4 regions of the Shewanella sp. M16 genome follow, and region 2 is predicted to be linked to each of the others. Evidence: predicted binding sites of a transcription regulator. Region 2 holds the regulator's gene; each other region holds the start of a gene.
The links. Region 2 encodes LexA, which represses DNA repair genes until DNA is damaged. Its sites were predicted from a motif close to TACTGTATNNNNATACAGTA; they were not measured.
Positions count from the first base shown of each region.

Region 1: KFE26_RS09225 (YebG family protein) is a predicted target of LexA. The motif match lies at 3,305-3,324, and genes of this name have one in related genera.
Region 3: dinB (DNA polymerase IV) is a predicted target of LexA. The motif match lies at 2,087-2,106, and genes of this name have one in related genera.
Region 4: KFE26_RS13175 (DNA topoisomerase III) is a predicted target of LexA. The motif match lies at 3,051-3,070, and genes of this name have one in related genera.

Region 1 covers NZ_JAGTUL010000010.1:150,370-155,556, forward strand. The annotation lists gene KFE26_RS09210 (PqiB family protein) at 1-1,890, opposite strand, end outside; gene KFE26_RS09215 (paraquat-inducible protein A) at 1,877-2,494, opposite strand; gene KFE26_RS09220 (paraquat-inducible protein A) at 2,496-3,128, opposite strand; gene KFE26_RS09225 (YebG family protein) at 3,336-3,635, shown strand; gene KFE26_RS09230 (GAF domain-containing protein) at 3,653-4,111, shown strand; gene proQ (RNA chaperone ProQ) at 4,392-5,021, shown strand; gene prc (carboxy terminal-processing peptidase) at 5,050-5,187, shown strand, end outside.
Region 2 covers NZ_JAGTUL010000002.1:170,540-175,726, reverse strand. The annotation lists gene plsB (glycerol-3-phosphate 1-O-acyltransferase PlsB) at 1-1,740, opposite strand, end outside; gene lexA (transcriptional repressor LexA) at 1,901-2,521, shown strand; gene KFE26_RS02115 (cell division inhibitor SulA) at 2,518-3,030, shown strand; gene coxB (cytochrome c oxidase subunit II) at 3,434-4,966, shown strand; gene ctaD (cytochrome c oxidase subunit I) at 4,976-5,187, shown strand, end outside.
Region 3 covers NZ_JAGTUL010000013.1:72,164-77,350, reverse strand. The annotation lists gene KFE26_RS10815 (FAD:protein FMN transferase) at 1-484, shown strand, start outside; gene nqrM ((Na+)-NQR maturation NqrM) at 500-724, shown strand; gene bfr (bacterioferritin) at 977-1,450, shown strand; gene bfr (bacterioferritin) at 1,460-1,927, shown strand; gene dinB (DNA polymerase IV) at 2,130-3,206, shown strand; partial or broken gene KFE26_RS10790 (LysR family transcriptional regulator) at 3,251-4,107, opposite strand; gene KFE26_RS10785 (DMT family transporter) at 4,200-5,132, shown strand.
Region 4 covers NZ_JAGTUL010000018.1:17,046-22,232, reverse strand. The annotation lists gene KFE26_RS13180 (alpha/beta fold hydrolase) at 1-729, shown strand, start outside; gene KFE26_RS13175 (DNA topoisomerase III) at 939-3,038, opposite strand; gene KFE26_RS13170 (hypothetical protein) at 3,205-3,492, shown strand; gene KFE26_RS13165 (sodium:alanine symporter family protein) at 3,759-5,187, shown strand, end outside.

The DNA.
Region 1 (5,187 bases), on a different contig from region 2:
TGCCAACTGCTTGCTCTCATAGAGTTTTAACGGGGTTGTATTGCTCACTTTGTCATTGCTATCAAGCAGTCCCAGACTGATGCTGCCCTTTAATGCCCCTTGTAGCGGGGCAACGGCGACATCAATACCGGCAAGACTGGCACTGATATCCACGGCGCTGTTACGCCAGAATACTTTTGGCTTTTTCAGCAAGGGTTGAAACTGTTTGTCGATAGCGAGCTTGATAGCGAAGTCTTCGGTTTTGCTTTGCCAGTTCACTGAGTCAACTGTGCCAATTTGCATTTTTTTATAGTAAATCGGTGAGCCTTGGCTGACATCGGCGCCATCTTGACTGATTAACGTTAAATGCACTTGCTGCTGACGATCATAAAAAGCTGTCGCGGCATCCACAGAGCTAAAGAGGGTCAGAGCGCTGTTAGCAGCTAAAGGTGTGTCGCTATGACCTTGGATCAAGCTAACTGCACCTTGAGTGAGCGTTGTAAAATCCCTTGCTTTGACTGAGACCCCGTCTAACGATGCGTTTACCGTTAATGCCGACTCAGGCACAAAATAGCTGTCGCTGCGTATTAGACTGGCAAACTCAGGTTGTAGCTCGAGTTGGTATTCCACCGCCGATAAATCTTTGGTTAACTTAACTGTAAGCACGGAACCAATGGGGATTTGCTTGAAGCGAACTTGAGCGCCCGCTGAAATGCCCATGTTTTCGGCTGAGGTTAAGGTCAAGAAACGCTTCTTCGATTGCAGTAAATCAGGCGCTTTGGCTTGTAAGGCAAAGCTGCTTGGTACCGCGCTTTTGGTGTTGATGCCTGGCAGGAAGTTGATCACGCTACCTGTCAGTAAGCGTTCTGGATTCTTAATGCCTGAGAGGGAAATATCAGCACCTTCAAGCCAAAACACGCCGTCGTTAGTTAACAGTGAACCGTATTGAGATTCAAATTTAGCCACGGCTGTAACACCATTGGACGTGAGTTGTTTACTTAAAATACTGCCAATATTGATGCCGCGATAAACGATGCGGGTACCTTTTTCGACACCGTTAGCGTCAGCCATGGTCAAGCTTATTTCTATGCCGCCAAGGGCGGTGGTTTCTGAATCATAAAGCGAAAAAACGTCACCGTTTTTAGCTATGTCTGCTTTATCGTCAGAGCTGAAACTCACGCCGCCAGCCAGAATGGACGCCAAACTCTCTGAACTGACTTTAACCCCAGTTAGTGAAGCATCAATTTTGACGCCAGAAACATTCCAAAAGTGAGAATTTTTCTTCACTAACCGCGCGTATTGCTCTTGAATGAAAGCGCTGATAATGACTCTTTGATTGCCATCTAAACGATAGCTGACCACGCTACCCACGGGGATTTGGCGAAAAAATATTGGCGAGCCAACATCGAGCGAACCCAGTTTATCGGAGGTCAATTCGACCATCACACCTTCTGAGCCGATTTGCATCGGCGGCGGTTGGCGTTCTGCTTCAAAAAAGGTCGAGGCATTACCTTTCCCTGGTTGGATAGCAATATAGTTACCCGAAAACAGCGCATCTAAGCCTTCAACACCTGTAATACTTGCTTTAGGTGTGACAAGCCAGAAGAGGGTTTCTTTATTCAAGAAAGGTTTAGCGCGGTAGTCCATCATGACCTTGACGTTCACACCTTTGAGATCTTCATCTATGCCAATGTCTTTAACTTTACCGACAGTTAAACCTTGGTATTTGACTAAGGTTTTACCTACATCAATCCCAGTGGCGCTCGGAAAGTGAATTTGAATTTCAACCCCCGATTCTTTAATGCTCTTAATGCCCAGCCAAGCACCTAATGCCAACGCGACAATAGGAAGCAGCCAAATGGGCGAAAAGAGTTTTTTCTTTACAACTTTCGGCGATTCAATTTGTGTCATCTTGAGGTTCCAATCGATCCCAGAGTAAACGAGTGTCTAAAACTTTTGCGGCTAACTGAGTTAACAGAATAACCAAGGCAAATGCGGTAGCCGCAGGCGCGGGTTTCGCGTCGAGTAATTGTCCCATGTTCACTAATGCCACTGTGATTGAGATGACAAATAAATCGAGCATTGACCAGCGGCCAATCCATTCGATGATGTGAAAACCCACCATCAATTTCTTTTTTGAAATCGGAATGTCAAAGCTGATCGCACACAGATAAATGGATAAGCCGATGATTTTAATCCATGGTACTAAAATACTGGCGGTAAACACTATGATGGCAATAGGCAACATATCTGAATGCACTAAATGCAAAATGCCTGAAAAAATGGTGTCGTGCCGCACTTGCCCTTGATTGGTCAGCATAGTGATAGGGTAAATGTTGGCTGGCACCAGTAAGATGGCAGCGGTAATCAACAAAGCCCAACTTTTTTGCAGGCTGGAATAGTCTCTGACTTGCAACTCAGTTTCACAGCGCTGACAGTGCGTGAGTTCACTGCTGTTGAGTTGGCGACACACTTTACAGAGACATAGGCCGATATCTTTACCTTGTTGTTTCATATCAGCTATGACCTTCCAATAACGTCCACATATGTTCTAAGTCGTATTCTCTTTGTAGAAACAAGGTCACGAGAAACAGCATAGTGAAGCAAAATGTGCCCATACCAAAATAAATGTCCGAAAAATCAGATAGCTGAAATGATGAAACTAAGAAGCTGATCACATAAATTTCCAGCATAGTGAGCTGCGATAAGACGCCATGAAATTTTAACAACTGCTTCAATGAGTTACGCCAAAAAAGGCTACTCAATCCCCATTTCACAATTAAAATCTGTGTCAATATCGATAACAGTAATAAGCCTGGACCTATCACAGCTGCGGCAAGTACGGCGACACCTACAACCCAATAGCCTTGGTCAAATACTGCAAATGCCCCTTGGAAAACCGTGGTAGTACGAATACTGCCGAAAAAGTGGATCTCGAGTACGGGTAAAAAATTAGCAGGGAAATAAAACACTAATGCCGAAATACATAGGGCTAACATACCATTCACAGAGCAGTATGGCGTGTCATAAAGTGCAGTGCTGCAACGAGGACAGATTGCTCTAACGCCGCTAGGCAAGGCACGTTTGCGGACTGCTAAATCGCAGGAGCGGCATAGGGTTACTGAATTTTCTGCTGCGTTTTCATGCATATAAAAATATATATTAGCCTAATAGGAGTAATAACAGCGAGAACGGTGCAAAGTGTCGTGCTAGTTAGCTGTTCAGCCACGTCTAGCGCTTTTATAATCTTGGCAACGAAAGTACGCTAATAATATCAGATTAATCAGAACACTTGCATCACAAGTTCAATCTATGTCACTCTAGTTACTGTATATAAAAACAGTGCGAGGGCAGTCATGGCAGTAATAACACAGTTTGTCGTGGTCAGAGAAGGGGTTGAAAAGATGACATTCACATCTAAGAAGGAGGCTGATGCCTACGATAAGATGCTCGATATCGCCGATAACCTTATCCCCTTCATTCAAAAAGCTGATTTGGGTATAGATGAAAGTGTGGGCGAAAAGCTCGCATTCTATTTTGCTAACAATAAAGATGAGCTGACGAACTTGCTTAAAGGCGCCGTTCAGGTTAATAGTACGCCAATGAATCCGCCTGCAGCGAAAAAAGCGGCTAAAAAGACCGAAGCAGCAGAATAAAATTGTTAGGAAATGTAATGAAATCGAAATTTTATGAGTCACTTAACCGTCAAGCCTTGGCCTTGTTGGAAGGGGAAGACGACCTTGTTGCGGCGATGGCGAATTTTTCAGCCTTGCTCAATGATAATTTAACTGAGCTGAACTGGGTGGGATTCTACGTTATGCGTGGCGAACAACTAGTATTAGGCCCGTTTCAAGGTAAAGTGGCTTGTACACGCATTCCGTTAGGAAAAGGTGTGTGTGGTACTGCAGCATTCACTAATCAAACTCAGCGAGTGGCTGATGTCCATCAATTTGATGGTCATATTGCCTGTGATTCTGCCAGTAATTCTGAAATCGTTGTGCCAGTTCGTGCGCAAGGTAACGTGGTTGCCGTGCTCGATATTGACAGTCCTATCTTCGATCGTTTCGATGAAGAAGACCAAAAGGGGCTGGAATTACTGGTTAAAAGTTTTGAAAACTGCCTATTTGATTAATTTGCGTACAATAACGCATAATTCATAGTCGCAATCGGTGGCGTGCGCCTTATAATATGCGCCTGCACGCATTAAGCTGGTTTGATTGGCATGCAATGAATAAGCTTAGTGTTTTGAGCTGTCAAAATTTGTTAAGGTATATTTTTTAACTTTAGTAAACGCGGCTAGGATGCTAATTTGTACGTTGACTCAATATTGAGTTTAACGAAGATAAACGACATGTAAGAAGCTGATATATATCACCTCGAATCGATGTCCCTTTTTGACTGTGGAAGTAATGATGGAATCAACAGAAAAGTTGACCGACACCAATGCAATTTTGGCGTATTTGTATGAAACATTTCCTTTGTGCTTTATTGCTGAAGGTGAAACTAAGCCATTAAAAATCGGATTGTTTCAAGATTTGGCTGAAAGGTTGGCTGATGATTCTAAAGTCAGTAAAACTCAGCTCAGAGTTGCCTTGAGACGTTACACCAGCAGCTGGCGCTATTTAAAGTGCGTTAAAGCGGGCGCACAACGCGTAAACCTGGATGGCGAACCTTGCGGCGAGTTAGAGCAAGAGCACATTGATCATGCTCAAGCCATGTTGAAAGAGAGTCAGGATAAGGCCAAAGCGAAACGTGCAGCACTTGCACCTAAGCCCGCGGCGAAGAAAGCACCTAAAAAGGTGGCTGTTCCTCAGCGTCCTAAAACTGAGCGTCCTGCTAAGCCTGCGCCAAAAGCTGCAGCGCCAGTCGTCAATTATGTTCAAGCACAATTGACTGATTTAACGAAAAAACAACGCGTCAATGTTAAATTAGGTATGACACCCGTAGCCGGTGTGATTACTGACATTAACAAGGAAGATATTCATGTTCAGCTTGATAGTGGCCTAACGATTAAAGTTAGAGCAGAACATATCCTGCTGTAATCATTTATTAAAACGGAGTAACTTGTTGATGCGAAAACTCACTTTGGCTACCTCGATCGCCACTGTTTTTGTCGGATTTTCGGCTTGGGCCGTACCACCCACGATTCAAATCAGCGAGTTACCCACTCTCAAGCAGGAAGCGCAACATAAGGTTGCGAGCAAAAGG
Region 2 (5,187 bases):
CTGCACTAAATGCTTACCATCACCTTCGGCAACAGATGTATAAGAAGTGTAAGGCACTTTTTTGAGTAGGGTCAGATACAAATCAAGCTGACGCTCCAGCAGACTACGTTCTAAGGCGTTTTGATCTGTCGCCAGTAAAACTAAGCTGGTCAAAGTCACCGAACTCGCCGCTGCGGCATCATTGATACGCGTCATCACCCGATTAGCCAGCACGTTTACCGCTGGCGTTAACCAACTTGGTTTCTGCTCGGGATCATCGGCCAACTCAGCACGCCAGTTTGGCGCACGCTCATTTAAGAAATTTTGCAGGGTAATAGGCTCGCCAAAATTCACATAACCTTGGCCAAAATTACCTAATTTGCGAATGGCACCAAACACCTGCCACACAGATTCTTTTTTCTTTTTCTTACCGCTTAACTCTTTATGGTAAGTCGCCACTTCCATCACATGGTCATAGCCTAAATACACAGGCACAAGTGTGACAGGACGTTCAATACCGCGCAGTACGCTGTTCATCGTCATGGCGATCATGCCAGTTTTCGGCGCCAACAGACGGCCAGTACGTGAACGGCCGCCTTCGGAGAAGTATTCCACTGAATAACCTTTAGCAAACAGCTGGTCTAAATACTCACGAAATACTGCGGTGTATAGCTTGTTGCCATTAAAACTACGGCGGATAAAGAAGGCACCACCGCGACGGAACATAGGTCCCGCGGGCCAGAAATTGAGGTTAATGCCGGCAGCAATGTGCGGCGGAACCATGCCTTGATAATACAAAATATACGATAACAGCAGGTAATCCATGTGGCTGCGATGGCAAGGCACATAAACAATCTCGTGGCCATCGTGGTGTAACTGCCGAACTTGCTCGGCGCCTTTAATGTTGATCCCGCTGTAAAGCTTGTTCCACAGCCAAGTTAAAAAACGCTCGGCAATACGCACTAAACTGTCTGAGTAATCGGCAGCGATTTCATCGAGATACTCAATAGCCGTCTCGCGCGCTTGGGTCTCAGAAATCTTTTTACTAGCGGCCTCTTCTTGAATCGCTTTGCGCAGCGACTCAGATTTGAGTAACGAATGAAACAGTGCTTGGCGGTTTGGCAGCACAGGCCCTGTCATTACCTTACGTTGACGACGGAAATGCACGCGTGCAACCCGTGCTAACTTATGGGCAATCCCCATGTCGGTGCCATGTTCGTCAGCCATGTAACGCAGGGATACGGCATTCGAAAACTGCACGAAGTTATGTCGACCTAAGAACAAAATCATCAAGCACTTGCGCAGCCAAGTCGGGTTTTCCCGCTCAAATACGGCCGCCTTCATAGTGTCGTCTTCTTTCCCTGGCGTTCGACCCCAATACAAGCTCACGGGCACAAGTTGGATATCCAATTCAGGACGTTCCTTATGCACGGCTAACAAACGCATAAAGCATTCGAGGAAAGGCTCATTACCAGCACGTTCGCCAAACAGTGGCTTACGTCCTTGAAGACAGACAACCCGAGGCGCAATCACACCATTAGCCACTAGAGGCTCATAAGGGCTTGGTAAGCCTAACTTAGCCGTTATTTCGCTCAAAGCAGCTATGTCACTAAGGGATTCTGTTTTCATCACATAAACAAGGGGTCTGGAAGCATCCAGATTCAGATCGGCAAAGGGATCCTGAGGCACCACAATAGTGTGCACTAAGTGTTTTTGGATCCAACGTAATGATTTCAACCAAAGAGAGTCGTGTTTAGGCATTATTCTTATGCAATTAAGTGCGTTTACTAGCCCGATAGAATACCAGACTATGGGCAATATTCGCTAATTCTCTCCAACATAGCTAAAAAGTGGTTAATACTTGCGCTGCAAATAATACTGTATATACTAACAGTAACTGTATAGAAAAACAGGAAACACCATGAGACCTTTGACGCCACGCCAAGCTGAAATTTTAGAGCTAATTAAACGAAATATTGCCGATACTGGCATGCCACCCACTCGGGCAGAAATCGCAACCCGTTTAGGTTTTAAGAGCGCCAATGCGGCTGAAGAACACCTTAAAGCGTTGGCGAAAAAGGGCTGCATTGAGATCATGCCTGGCACATCTCGGGGCATTCGTCTGCCTGCGGAAATCGAAGATTTGACTGAAACAGGTTTACCGCTCATCGGCCAAGTGGCCGCGGGTGAACCTATCCTCGCCCAAGAACATGTTGAACAGTACTACCAAGTCGACCCAAGCATGTTCCATCCCGCCGCCGATTTTTTACTGCGAGTAAAGGGCGACAGCATGAAAAATATCGGTATTCTCGAAGGTGATTTGCTGGCAGTTCATAAAGTAGAGCAAGCTAGAAATGGTCAAGTGGTTGTCGCTAGAGTCGATGACGATGTCACTGTTAAACGTTTCGAAAAAAAAGGTAATGTAGTCTATCTACACGCCGAAAATGAAGACTATTCCCCGATTAAAGTGGATTTAGGCTATCAAAGTTTAACAATTGAAGGACTCGCCGTCGGTGTGATCCGTAATGGAGATTGGCTATGAACAAACTACTTGGCAATGCACCCCGCCATCCGGGCTTGTGGCTCGATGAAGTCCGTGATGCTGACTATGACTGGCACCATGCACCTATCGCCTGTATGCCAACTAAGACTCAAGGTCGCCAAGAATTAATTCATCTGAGTGCACAACTCGCTCAGTTAAGCCAACAGGGCCGTTGGTTAGTGCTCATCAACCCACCAAGTATTGGCTACAAGCAAACACTCGCTAGCGCAGGTGTGCGTATGGATAGAGTCTTACTGGTACATGCTAAAGATGAAGTCGAAACCCTGTGGGCGATGGAAAAAGCCCTAACAAGTGGTACGTCCAGTGCAGTCATTACTTGGACTCAATCATTAGATGCGCGGGATAATCGACGCCTACAAATCGTGGCTAAAAGTGCCCGAGCTATGGGCATAGTGCTTGAAGACGTAAATAGTCACTTACATGCCGACGTACGCATTGAGCAAGGCAATCTCTTCGGTCAGCAATCTTTTTTTAGCGCTGTACACTAAATATTCATTTAATTTTTTACCTTGAAAGCCGCCTCACCTATGAATGTGAGGCTTTTTTTTGGCAATTTTTCAGATAATTAGATAAATAAGTGATCTTGATCAATATTTAAACAGCAAGTATGGTTGGTTAAGTCGGTGGTGATATATCACCTTCCGTGGTCAATGAATCGAGTATTTATCGAACTCGAAGCGCCACTAAAAATAGAGAACAAATTTATTTCAGCAGTATGTGCCAGCGTGGCTAATTACCAGCAGTAACAATACTTGATTAAAAGTAACAGCCGCCAACGCACGTTGAAGTCAAAAAAGCTTTTTTGGGAACTGAAGAGTTTGCATAGAGTTGAGACTTACTGTGTTGCTCTTCTTTGTAGTTGCTATTCGCAATTGGCAGAGGAGAAGTCTTGTGAAGCAATTGTTGTATTGTTTACTCGTGGTGCTTTTCGCACCACCGTTGACCGCCGCGGACATGCGGTTCAACATGACCCCTGGCGTGACCGAGATCAGTGGCAAGGTTTATCACTTGCACATGACCATCTTGTATATCTGCTGCGCAATAGGCCTAGTGGTCTTTGGCGTCATGATTTACGCCATGATCAACCACAGAAAATCCAAAGGCGCTGTCGCGTCCCACTTTCACGAAAGCACTAAAGTTGAAATCGCTTGGACGATTCTGCCATTTATCATTTTGATCTTAATGGCGATTCCAGCGACAAAAACTTTAATCGCAATGGAAGATCCCAGCAACGCCGATCTCACCGTAAAAGTCACGGGGTCCCAATGGAAATGGCATTACAGCTATTTCGATCAAGATATTGATTTTTATAGCATACTGACAACACCCAGAGCACAAATTGAAGGCACCGAAACCAAGGGTGAAAACTATCTATTGGAAGTCGATAAACCGCTCGTTCTACCGATAAACCGCAAAATCCGCTTTCTGATGACTTCAGAGGATGTCATCCATTCCTGGTGGGTACCCGCCTTTGCCATTAAGAAAGATGCCAACCCTGGATTTATCAATGAGGCTTGGACTCGCATCGACAAACCCGGCATTTACCGCGGTCAATGCGCCGAACTTTGCGGAAAAGACCATGGTTTTATGCCTATCGTAGTACAAGCGTTACCTGAAGCCGAGTTTGAGGCTTGGGTAACAGAGCAGAAACAAGCCGCAGGTGCTGCGGCTGAAGCCGCTCAAGCCGCTTTATCACAAACCCTAAGTAAAGAAGAGTTGATGACTCAAGGTGAACAAGTTTACCTCGGGCACTGCGCAGCCTGCCACCAGCCCAATGGCGAAGGGTTGCAAGGCGTATTTCCGCACCTTAAAGGTAGCCCGATTGCAACGGGACCGCTCAGCGGCCACCTTGAAATTGTGCTCAACGGTAAAACGGGTACAGCCATGCAAGCGTTTAGTAAGCAATTGACTGCACAAGAAATCGCGGCAGTGACTACCTACGAGCGTAATGCTTGGGGCAATAATACTGGCGATGCAGTGCAAGCCAAAGACGTCAACGAGTACATGAACGGCAATTCTGCACAAACATCCGCCGCGGTACCAAGCAGTACAACTCCGACACCCGCACCTGCAGACGTCTCAGCTGCAATCGATCCCGCAAGCCTCCCCACACTCAGCCATGACGCCCTCATGGCCGAAGGTGAAACTGTCTACGCGACCTTCTGTGCTGCCTGCCATCAAGTGACAGGTGCAGGAATACCACCCGCCTTCCCCGCGCTAGTGGGTAGTGCTATCGCCATTGGACCAGTCGCCAATCACATCGATATTGTGATGCACGGCAAAACGGGCACGGCTATGCAGGCATTTGGCAAACAGCTTAGCCCACAGCAACTTGCAGCAGTCATTACCTATGAACGCAATGCTTGGGATAACAATACCGGCGATACAGTGCAACCTGCTGATATCGCAAGTCATGGACAGTAGGGGATAATGATGAGCACTACGACTCAAGATCAAACCGCAGCCCATGATGACCATCATCATGGTGCGCCAAAGGGCATCATGCGCTGGCTGCTAACCACCAACCATAAAGACATAGGTACTTTGTATTTATGGTTCAGCTTCATTATGTTCTTAACCGGTGGCGCTATGGCCATGGTGATCCGCGCTGAACTCTTTCAACCTGGATTACAATTGGTCGAGCC
Region 3 (5,187 bases), on a different contig from region 2:
GGGATTTGGGGTTGATAAGATCGCTTCCATTCTTGATAAATACCACGCGACAGGGTATTTAGTTGAAATCGGTGGCGAACTGAGTATCAAAGGTGCCAAAGGTGATGGAAGCTCTTGGCGTGTTGCGATAGAGCAACCGACCAATGATGGCTCTGAAGCCGTACAGCAGGTTATTGCACCTGGTACTATGGCGATGGCGACCTCTGGTGACTATCGTAATTATTATGAAGAAGACGGCCAACGTTTTACGCATATAATCGATCCGCGTACTGGTTTGCCGATAAATCATAAGTTAGCATCCGTGACTGTATTGCATCAAAATTGTATGACGGCCGACGGTTTTGCGACGGCCATGATGGTTTTGGGCACAGAAGCATCATTGGAGCTTGCCAAGAAGGAACACTTGGCGATAATGCTAATCGAAAAGCAAGGCGACGGATTTAAGGTCTATTACAGCGACGCCTTCAAGCCTTTCCTTATTTAGTTTTTGGAGTAAACCATGACCTCTTTTATTGCGGCATTTGTGATCTTGTTAGTCTTCTTTTTGCTCATGTCGATTGGTTATCTCATCAAGCGCAAAGCCGTTGAAGGAAGTTGTGGCGGTTTAGGTGTTCTAGGGATTGAGAAAGCGTGTGATTGTGATGACCCTTGTGACAAACGTAAACGTCGTATGGCCGCTGAAGAAGCGCGTCGTGAGAAGTTAACGAAAGACCGCATTATCTAAATAGTCTTGATTCGATCATAGCCTCCAATTTAGGGGGCTATTTTTTGCCTCGTATTTTCTTACACGGGTTAATCATTTGAGATTTATCCTTGGGATTAGAGTGGGATAGCAAGTTAACCTAAGCAGGAATGAGAATGCTTTTCATCATTAAGTGAGTGAAATATAAAGATAATTTGAGTTGGTAGATAAATTGTACTAGGCTAGAAGCTTGATTTAGATCAATCTTTTCACGCTTACCAAGGATAGTAACTTATGAAAGGTCATCCTAAAGTGGTTGGGCAACTGAATCGGGTGCTTACCTGTGAGTTGACCGCCATCAATCAATATTTCCTCCATGCCCGCATGTTTAAACATTGGGGCTTAGAGAAGTTAAACCACGTCGAATACAAAAAATCCATCCAAGATATGAAGCACGCCGATAAGCTCATCGAGCGGGTGCTGTTTTTGGAAGGTCTGCCTAATCTGCAACAACTCGAAAAACTTCGCATTGGTGAACATAGCCAAGAGATGCTCGACTGCGATCTGGCCATGGTGCAAGAGCAGCTTACATTGCTGCGTGATGCGATTAGCTTGTGTGAAGCCGAACAGGACTATGTGAGCCGCGATCTGCTGGAAGATATTCTCGAAGACGAAGAAGAGCACTTAGATTGGCTCGAGTCGCAGCAAGAGCTCATTACGCTAACCGGTATTCAAAATTATCTACAATCGCAAATTAGCGACCAATAGGAGCAAGATATGAAAGGCGATAAAGACGTCATCGATGCGTTAAATCGACTCCTAACGGGAGAACTCTCGGCAATGGATCAGTATTTTGTCCATGCCCATATGTATAAAGATTGGGGCCTGAATGAACTCTATGAGCGTATCGCCCATGAGTCAGATGATGAGAAAGCCCATGCAGCCAAATTAGTGCAGCGCATTTTATTCCTCGAAGGTACACCCAATGTTGCCGCCCGTGAGGCATTGAACATAGGTAAAGATGTAGAAGAGATGCTACGTAATGATCTTGCCTATGAATACAAGGTCGCGGACGATTTGCGCAAAGTGATTTCACTGTGTGAGCAGAAGCAAGATTACCAGACCCGCGAAATCCTCGAAGTATTACTCGACGATACAGAGTCTGACCATATGTATTGGCTCGAAAAACAACTTGGGCTTATTGACCGTGTTGGATTGCAAAACTACCTGCAAACTAAGATGTGAGCCTTAGATTGTTAGGTTGAGTAAATACCTAGGCCACTGAGTGTAATGGCCTAGGAAACTCAGTTATTAAGCATGTCTGTTGTTCCTCACACTTGTCTTGTTCTCTTTTCCAGCGCTAGGCCACATCTTATTGGCCCAAATCTATCAGGAATACTTGATTACTGTTTTTATATACAGTATTTTGGCGTTGGAGGAATTCAACGTGCGAAAAATTATTCATATCGATATGGACTGCTATTTTGCTGCAGTGGAAATGCGCGACTTTCCTGAGTACCGTGGCAAGCCTTTAGCCGTAGGCGGCAGTAGCGACCGTCGCGGTGTTATCAGTACTTGCAGTTATGAGGCACGTAAATTCGGTGTACGTTCAGCAATGGCAACGGCTTATGCCTTTAAGTTGTGCCCTGAGCTGATTTTAGTTCCGGGTCGGATGCAGGTTTACAAAGAAGTGTCGCTACAAATTCGTGAAATATTTTCCCGCTATACCCAATTAATTGAGCCGCTTTCCTTAGATGAAGCTTATTTGGATGTGAGTGAGTGCCAACAATATAAGGGCTCTGCGACCTTGATTGCCCAAGCGATTCGTCGCGATATCTTAACCGAAACGGGTTTAACCGCATCGGCGGGTATCGCGCCAGTAAAATTTTTAGCTAAGGTCGCCTCGGATCTGAACAAGCCAAACGGCCAATATGTCATTACGCCAGAGACGCTTTCTGAGTTTGTTAAGACCTTATCGCTGCGTAAAATTCCCGGTGTTGGTAAAGTCACCGCCGAAAAGCTCTCTTCGCTCGGGCTCAATACCTGTGGTGATGTGCAAGCTTATTCTAAACCTGAGCTCTTAGCGCGATTCGGTAAGTTTGGTGGTGTGTTGATTGAGCGTTCCCAAGGCATAGATGAGCGGGGGATTTCTGCCGACAGAGAGCGCAAATCAGTGGGTGTTGAAACCACGTTAGCAAAGGATATTTATAGTTTAGAGCAGTGCCAGCAGGTGATGCCGAGTTTGATCCAAGAACTGTCGTTGCGTTTAAGTCGCAGTGCTAAGGAACGCAAAATACATAAACAGGTGGTCAAACTTAAGTTTAACGATTTCAAGCAGACTACAATTGAGCACCGCAGCGATGAAGTCTCGATTGTAATGTTCTATGAGCTACTCGCACAGGCTATGGAAAGGCAAGAAGGCCGCGGCATTCGTCTATTGGGGATTTCAGTTGGCCTTACCGATTCTACTCTTGTTGTCGCCACAAGCTTAAACGGCCAGACTCAGCTGGATTTAGCACTCTAGCCGTTTATTGAGTTGATAAGCCGCAGACTCATGCCTGCATTGGCTCAATAAGCCTCGGGTGGATTCGCCAACATAAAATCAATTAACAGTCTGACCCGTAAGGGCAGGTTGTCCCGATCGCGATACATCAAGTAGGCGGTGCGCGGAATACCTTGCCACTCGGGCAGTATTTGAATGAGTTTGCCACTTCGTATCTGTTCACTCGCCATGCTGATGGGTATGAGTCCAATCCCAAGCCCCGCCACCACGGCCTGACAGGCAATCGCCATATCATCGACGGCTAATTTGATATTCCCCCTTGGTTCAAACTCGACATTTTGCCCTGTGCTATTGTGCTGTAAACGCCACGTTTTTGTGGGCTTGGCGATGATAACCGGATGCTGATCCAGCTCTTCAATGGATTGCAGCGCATGCCACTGCGTTGCCGATGTGCTGGTGCAAAGTACAAAGCTAATCGTGGTAAGTGGCCTTGCAATCCAATCGGGATCTTTAGGTTCGCCCACTCGAAAGGCGATATCGATGGCGTTTTCACTGACATCGATATTCATGTTCGACAGACTTAAATCGATATCAATATTGGGATAATGCCGTTGGAAGGCGTTGAGTGATTCACCTAGCCAGCGATAGGTTGTATTGATGGGCGCCGAGATCCGCAATTTGCCAACCGCTTGATGTTTATCCGCATGCAACTCACCAGATACCGCTGACCTGTGGCGGTAAGGTTGACTCTATGGGCGTCTCTGTGCAGTAAACGCAGACCTAAGGATTGTTCTAACAGATTGATTCGACGGCTTAAGGTTGAAGGTGGAATGCCTAAATGCTGCGCCGCGAGCTTAAAACTCCCTTGCTGTGCCACCACCCAAAATAAGCGCATATCGTCTAAGGAATAATTAAGTTTCATATTTGGAATTTAAGCTCTCAATCTTGTTGGTTTTAATAATATATGAAACTTATAAACTAAGCTCAATCCCAATTACCTCCCTAGAGGCCGATATGAAATCCCATACACCTTACATGACATTCGTTTGTCTACTGATTTGCGTTTTTAGCTGGGGCAGTGTGTTTCCGATTGCTAAGCGAGTGCTGGAGGAGATGTCAGGAGAGTCCCTCGTCTTCTGGCGTTTTACCATTGCGGCTGTGACTTTAGCGTTATATATCGTTTTTACTCGTCAGGCTTGGCCCAAATTGAGTTTGGTGCAATATATTGTCATAGCGTTAGTGGGTGTGATTGGTGTGGGCGGCTTAAATCTGGCGTTATTTAATGGCCTGCAGCATACCTCTGCTGCCAATGGTGCCTTGATTATGGCGCTCAGCCCGCTGGTGACTTCAATCGTCAATGCGCTATTACAGCGTGAATGGCTCAGCAGACAACAAGTGTTTAGCTTAGTGGGTGGATTGGCGGGCGTACTGCTAGTGATCACCAACGGTAGTGTGCAGCAGTTGCTCAACTTTAGTTTTAACCAAGGTGATGTGATGATTGCCGCCGGCATGTTGGCGTGGAGTGGTTATACCATTTGTTCGCAACGGGTCGGCCATTGGTTGCCTGTGTTGCCCTTTACCTTGCTGAGTATGATAGCTGCCAGTGTGTCTATGTCCGTGGTTGGGCTTGGCCGAGGTGAGTTTCACCCTTGGCTGGAGTTGATGGAACTGTCGGCAACGGCTTTTTCTAGCGTGCTCTACATAGGTTTGTTCGCCACTGTGCTCGGTTATCTGTTTTGGATTAACGGTGTTAAGGCGCTTGGCCCCGCTAAGGCATCGATTTTTTTTAATCTCGTGCCCGTTTTTGCAGCATTAACGGCGTTAGCCATGGGGCAGGCGGTGACGGAAATTCAATTGGTAGGGATGCTGATAGTGATCCTTGCGTTGATGTTACCTATGTTAGTCAACCTACGCGCGGCAAGAGGCTTAGTGGTTAAGCGCTGCTAATCAGTGCTAGCTTTGCTGTTTAAATATAAGGGAGCACCTGAATTCAGATAATCAC
Region 4 (5,187 bases), on a different contig from region 2:
CTGGCGAAGAATAAACAATTTTTCCAACGCTTCCACGATGCTCAACATCTCGTCACTCGCTTAGCAAAACATTTGCTTGAAAATGAAGTGTATTTGGCAACGGGTGAACGCCTCACGGTTGAAATGCTGCAACTGCTGGGTATTAATATTGGAATGGAGCAAGGGCCTGAATCGGTTTATTATTTGCTTGAACAAGCCTTGATCAACACGGCTTCAGGGACAGTCGTTAACCCGTTATTTTTAAATCATTTCGGTCAAATGCTCGATTACAACACTAACCCGATTTTTGCCCTGTTGCATGAAGCCATCTACTGTCAACACTCGGCTTCACAATGGTCGGCACACAGGGTTAGACAGCAATTCCCCGCCTTTAACTATCAACAAGGTAAACCGTTTTTATTCACAGGTGAGATGATATACCCATGGATGTTTGACCAATTTAGTCACTTAGTGCCGCTTAAAGCCGCGGCAGAAATCCTTGCCCATAAATCAGATTGGCCAACACTTTACAATCTAGAGCAACTGGCACAAAACCGAGTCCCTGTTGCAGCAGCCATTTACAGTGAAGATATGTTTGTAGAGATGCAATACAGTTTAGAAACCACAAAACAAGTTGGCAGGCTAAAGTATTGGTTAACATCAGAATATGAGCACAACGGCATCCGCATGGATGGAGAACGCATACTGGATAAGCTCATCAGCTTAAACCGAGGCGACACCCTAAGATAAATATGAGCTTTAAGGGCTAATTAAGTTAATGCTGAGATTATATGCCTGCTCCTCATCAATTGAGTGATTTTGGCAAGCTTTAACGACCCATTTCCGTATGAGTAAACCGTTTTGGTTTACTCTTTTTTTGCCCAAATTCAGTGCTATGAAAGCGTTATAGCTTAAGGTCGAATATCCCCTACAACAGAATCACAACGCACTCGTGACGATTAAACCTCTGTAGCCATTTTGCGTGTTCGACTCCTTGCGCCAGCACTAGCCACTGACGTCTTCACACTGCTTTTAGCTGTACTTGTAGTGCCTGCCCGTTTTGCCGAACTCGAGGCTTTGCGGTAAGGCGACTTACGATAACCAGATTTATTACTTGCCGTTTTACGATAACCTTGGCCTTGTAAACCATTAAGCGCGGTTGGCAGTTGTGCGCCTGCATTCTGGATAAGCGTGGATAAGGTGCCGAGCAGTGGTTGCATAAAGGCTTGATAAGAGGTTTCTTTATGGCAAATGCCATTCAGACTCGCTTCCCAAAGCGCTGTCATATCCGGCGTAGTCGCACTCGCGGGCAAGCTGTTAATCAATCCTTTCCCCACGTCTGTCGAGACAATAGATTTACCTAAGCGTTGTAAAAAACCGCGTTTGAACAGCAATTCGATAATACCTGCACGGGTAGCCTCTGTACCTAATCCATCGGTTTCTTTAAGAATTTTACGGATCTCAGGATCGGTCACATAACGGCTAATACCCGTCATAGCACCGAGTAAAGTGGCATCGGTAAAGGCCTTTGGTGGTTGAGTATTTTTCTCCAACAATTCGCCTCGAGTACAATGCAAAGCCTGTCCCAATTTCAAAGGCGGTAATTGGCCGATAAACTCGTCATTCTCCTCATCGTCCTTACCTGCGCTTTCTTCCGTCGACTTGTTGCCACTCGCCTTACTGCCATTAGGCTCTTGGCGGGCAAAGAGTTGCTTCCAGCCCAGGGATTTATCCTGACGCGCCTTGGTATTAAATAAGCCCCCCTCGATTGTCACTTGCACTGTGGTTTCACTGTAACAATAAGCCGGATAAAACTGGGCTAAGTACTGGCGAGCAACATGAAGATATAACTGCCTCTCACGCTGACTCAAGCTAGATAAGTTAGCCGTCTTCGCTGTGGGGACGATTGCGTGATGGGCGTCCACTTTTTTATCATCCCATGCTTTAGATTTAAGACGGGGCTCGGGTGCATCAGCACCTTGTAGTAACTCAGCAGCACCGTCACTTATCGCCTTAAGTACCGAAGGCGCAAGGTTATGTTGCTCAACGGGTAAATAACGACTGTCGGAGCGTGGGTAAGTAATGAGTTTATGGCGTTCATACAAACTCTGGCAGGTATCGAGCACATCCTTAGCACTCATACCAAACCGTTTGGCCGCATCAATCTGTAACGCGGATAAGCTGTAGGGCAATGGTGGATTCTGTTTCTTGTCCTTAGCCACTAATTGAGTGACTAAGGCTGGTTTATCACTGATGCGACTCACCACATTTTGCGCTAGCCCTCTCGCTAACACTCGTCCTTCTTCATCCATATAAGGCTGACAAGCTTCGCTAGGTTGCCACTTGGCGCTGAAGGTTTCTTGCTTCTCGGTCGCCAAATGCGCCAGTACTTCATAAAAAGGCTTAGATTGAAAGTGGGCAATCTCTTCATCACGGCGCACCACTAGCCCAAGCAATGGCGTTTGTACTCGGCCGACGGATAACACGCCTTGATAACCGACCTTTTTACCTTGGATGGTGTACGCACGCGTCATATTCATGCCATAGAGCCAATCGGCACGACTGCGAGCTAAGGCCGATGTGGATAAAGGAATAAACTCGCGATTGCTGCGTAGCTGCGTTAGAGCCCGTTTTACAGCTTGGGGGTTTAAGTCACTGATCAGTAAACGCTGGGTTTGATGTAGCTTGTCCCCCGTCACGCCAAGATAGGCAATCACTTCATCCACGAGTAACTGCCCTTCGCGGTCGGGATCGCCCGCGTTAACCAGCGTGTTGGCTTGTTTGACTAATCGTTTTAGCACTGTGAGTTGGCTGCGGGTCGCAGCCTTAGGTTTTAGTTGCCACTTGTCTGGCACTATTGGCAAATGCTCGAATTTCCAAGACTTAAATTCGGGATTATAGGCATCAGGTTCTGCTTGCTCGAGCAAGTGACCAACGCACCAAGACACACAATCGCCATTGGCGGCTTCGATAAATCCATCGCCTTTTTTATGGGGTTTAGGCAATACATCGGCAATGGCCCGCCCTAGGCTAGGTTTTTCTGCGATATAGAGAATCATACAAACACCAAGCACTGGATATAATTACAGTATAATTTAGCCCAAACGCCAGTTGAGTGCAAATTTCTGTAGTAAACCGAGCTTAAATGTAAAAGCTTAAGTGTAAATTCAATTGCGAATGATTCTCAACAAGGCATAAGATACAGTAAATAACTAAGGAGTGACTATGAGACAGTTTGCAATAAATGCGCGACAGGCTATGACAATAACTCCAGCATTAATATTAAGATTCAATCAGTTATTGATATTCCATAGCTTAATGTTACTCGCAATAAGCATGCTCACCAGTACCTGGCTGGGACAAATGAAAATCATCGATATGCCGTTAGCATGGGGATTCATTCTCGTCATTCCTATTGCTGTGAGTGTATCTCTATTACTCAGCCACCAAATCACGCGCCATAGCTTAAGCAGCTTATTCGGCGTGTGGATGCTACTTTGGGTAATGGGATAACTGACATTCATAATAAATCACTACCGTATTTCGAGTTAACTCGCCCCTCCGCTCTATTTATCCATGCTAAAACTCAATTTCAAAACACATTGGTTTCAAATATTTAACACTTTAACTATGAAGCTCCCTAAAAAATAGTTATGTTGAGTATCTTGGATATTTACAAAAATGTCTTAATCAAAAGTGAATGTCCTAACTCAACATCTGTTGAATAACCGTAAACCTAAAAACTCTGCTAAAACAACACAATAAAGGAATCGGAGTCTATGAATGAGATTGTCAACGCGATCAATAGTGTAATTTGGAGCCCTGCACTTATTTTTCTTTGCCTAGGTGTCGGGCTCTATTTCTCCCTTCGCACTCGATTTTTACAGCTGCGCCATCTGCCAGAAATGATCCGCCTGATGTTTGATGGCAAGAGTACTGATGCGGGAGTGTCGTCTTTTCAAGCACTTGCGATGACATTAGCGGGTCGAGTCGGTACAGGTAACATTGCAGGGGTCGCCACAGCAATCACCTTTGGTGGTCCTGGCGCTTTATTTTGGATGTGGATGGTTGCCTTTCTCGGTGCCAGCTCCGCCTTCGTTGAATCTACCTTAGGTCAAGTCTATAAAGAAAAAATCAATGGTGAGTATCGCGGTGGACCTGCTTTTTATATTGAAAAAGGCTTAGGCATGAAATGGTATGCATGGGTATTTGCAATTGCGACCATATTTGCTTGCGGGATCCTGCTGCCGGGCGTACAAGCTAACTCGATTGGTTCAAGTTTAAAAACCGCTTTCAACATAGATCCTAATGTGACTGCAGCCATACTGGCTATGCTTCTTGGCTTTATCATTTTTGGCGGTGTAAAACGTATCGCTCACTTTGCCAGTGCCGTCGTCCCCTTTATGGCACTGGGTTACATCATAGTGGCTTGTGTCATCATAGCGCTAAATATTGGCCAGCTACCGGGTATTTTATGGTTAATTATCAAAAGTGCCTTTGGCTTTGATGCGGGTTTTGGTGCCATTTTAGGCTTAGCCATCATGTGGGGGGTAAAGCGGGGTATTTACTCCAACGAAGCGGGTCAAGGTACAGCGCCACATGCCTCATCTGCAGCGGCGGTAAGCCATCCAGCCAAACAAGGGTTAGTTCAAGCTTTTTCTGTGTATATCGACACCTTATTCGTTTGCTCTGCAACTGGTTTCATGCTGCTTATTACAGGACTGTATAATGTTCAGGGCCCTGACGGTGCGGCGCTCTATACCGGCATTGCCGGAGTCGCTGCAGGACCAGGCTACGTACAAACGGCAATGGAAAGTATGATGCCAGGATTTGGCAATATCTTTGTGGCTATCGCACTGTTCTTCTTCGCCTTTACGACCATAGTGGCTTATTACTACATTGCCGAGACCAACATTGCCTATATTAACCGTAAAGTAAATCATCCTTGGTTCATGGTCGTTCTCAAAATAGTGATCATTGGCTCAACCGTATACGGCACAGTTAAAACGGCTGATATGGCTTGGGGAATGGGTGACATTGGTGTTGGACTCATGGCATGGCTCAATATTATTGCCATTATTCTATTGAGGAAAACCGCATTCACTTGCCTTAAAGATTATGAATCACAGCAGGCACTTGGCATAGAGCCACTTTTCGATCCGGTAAAATTGGGTATTAAAAATGCGGATTACTGGGTTGAACGTAAGC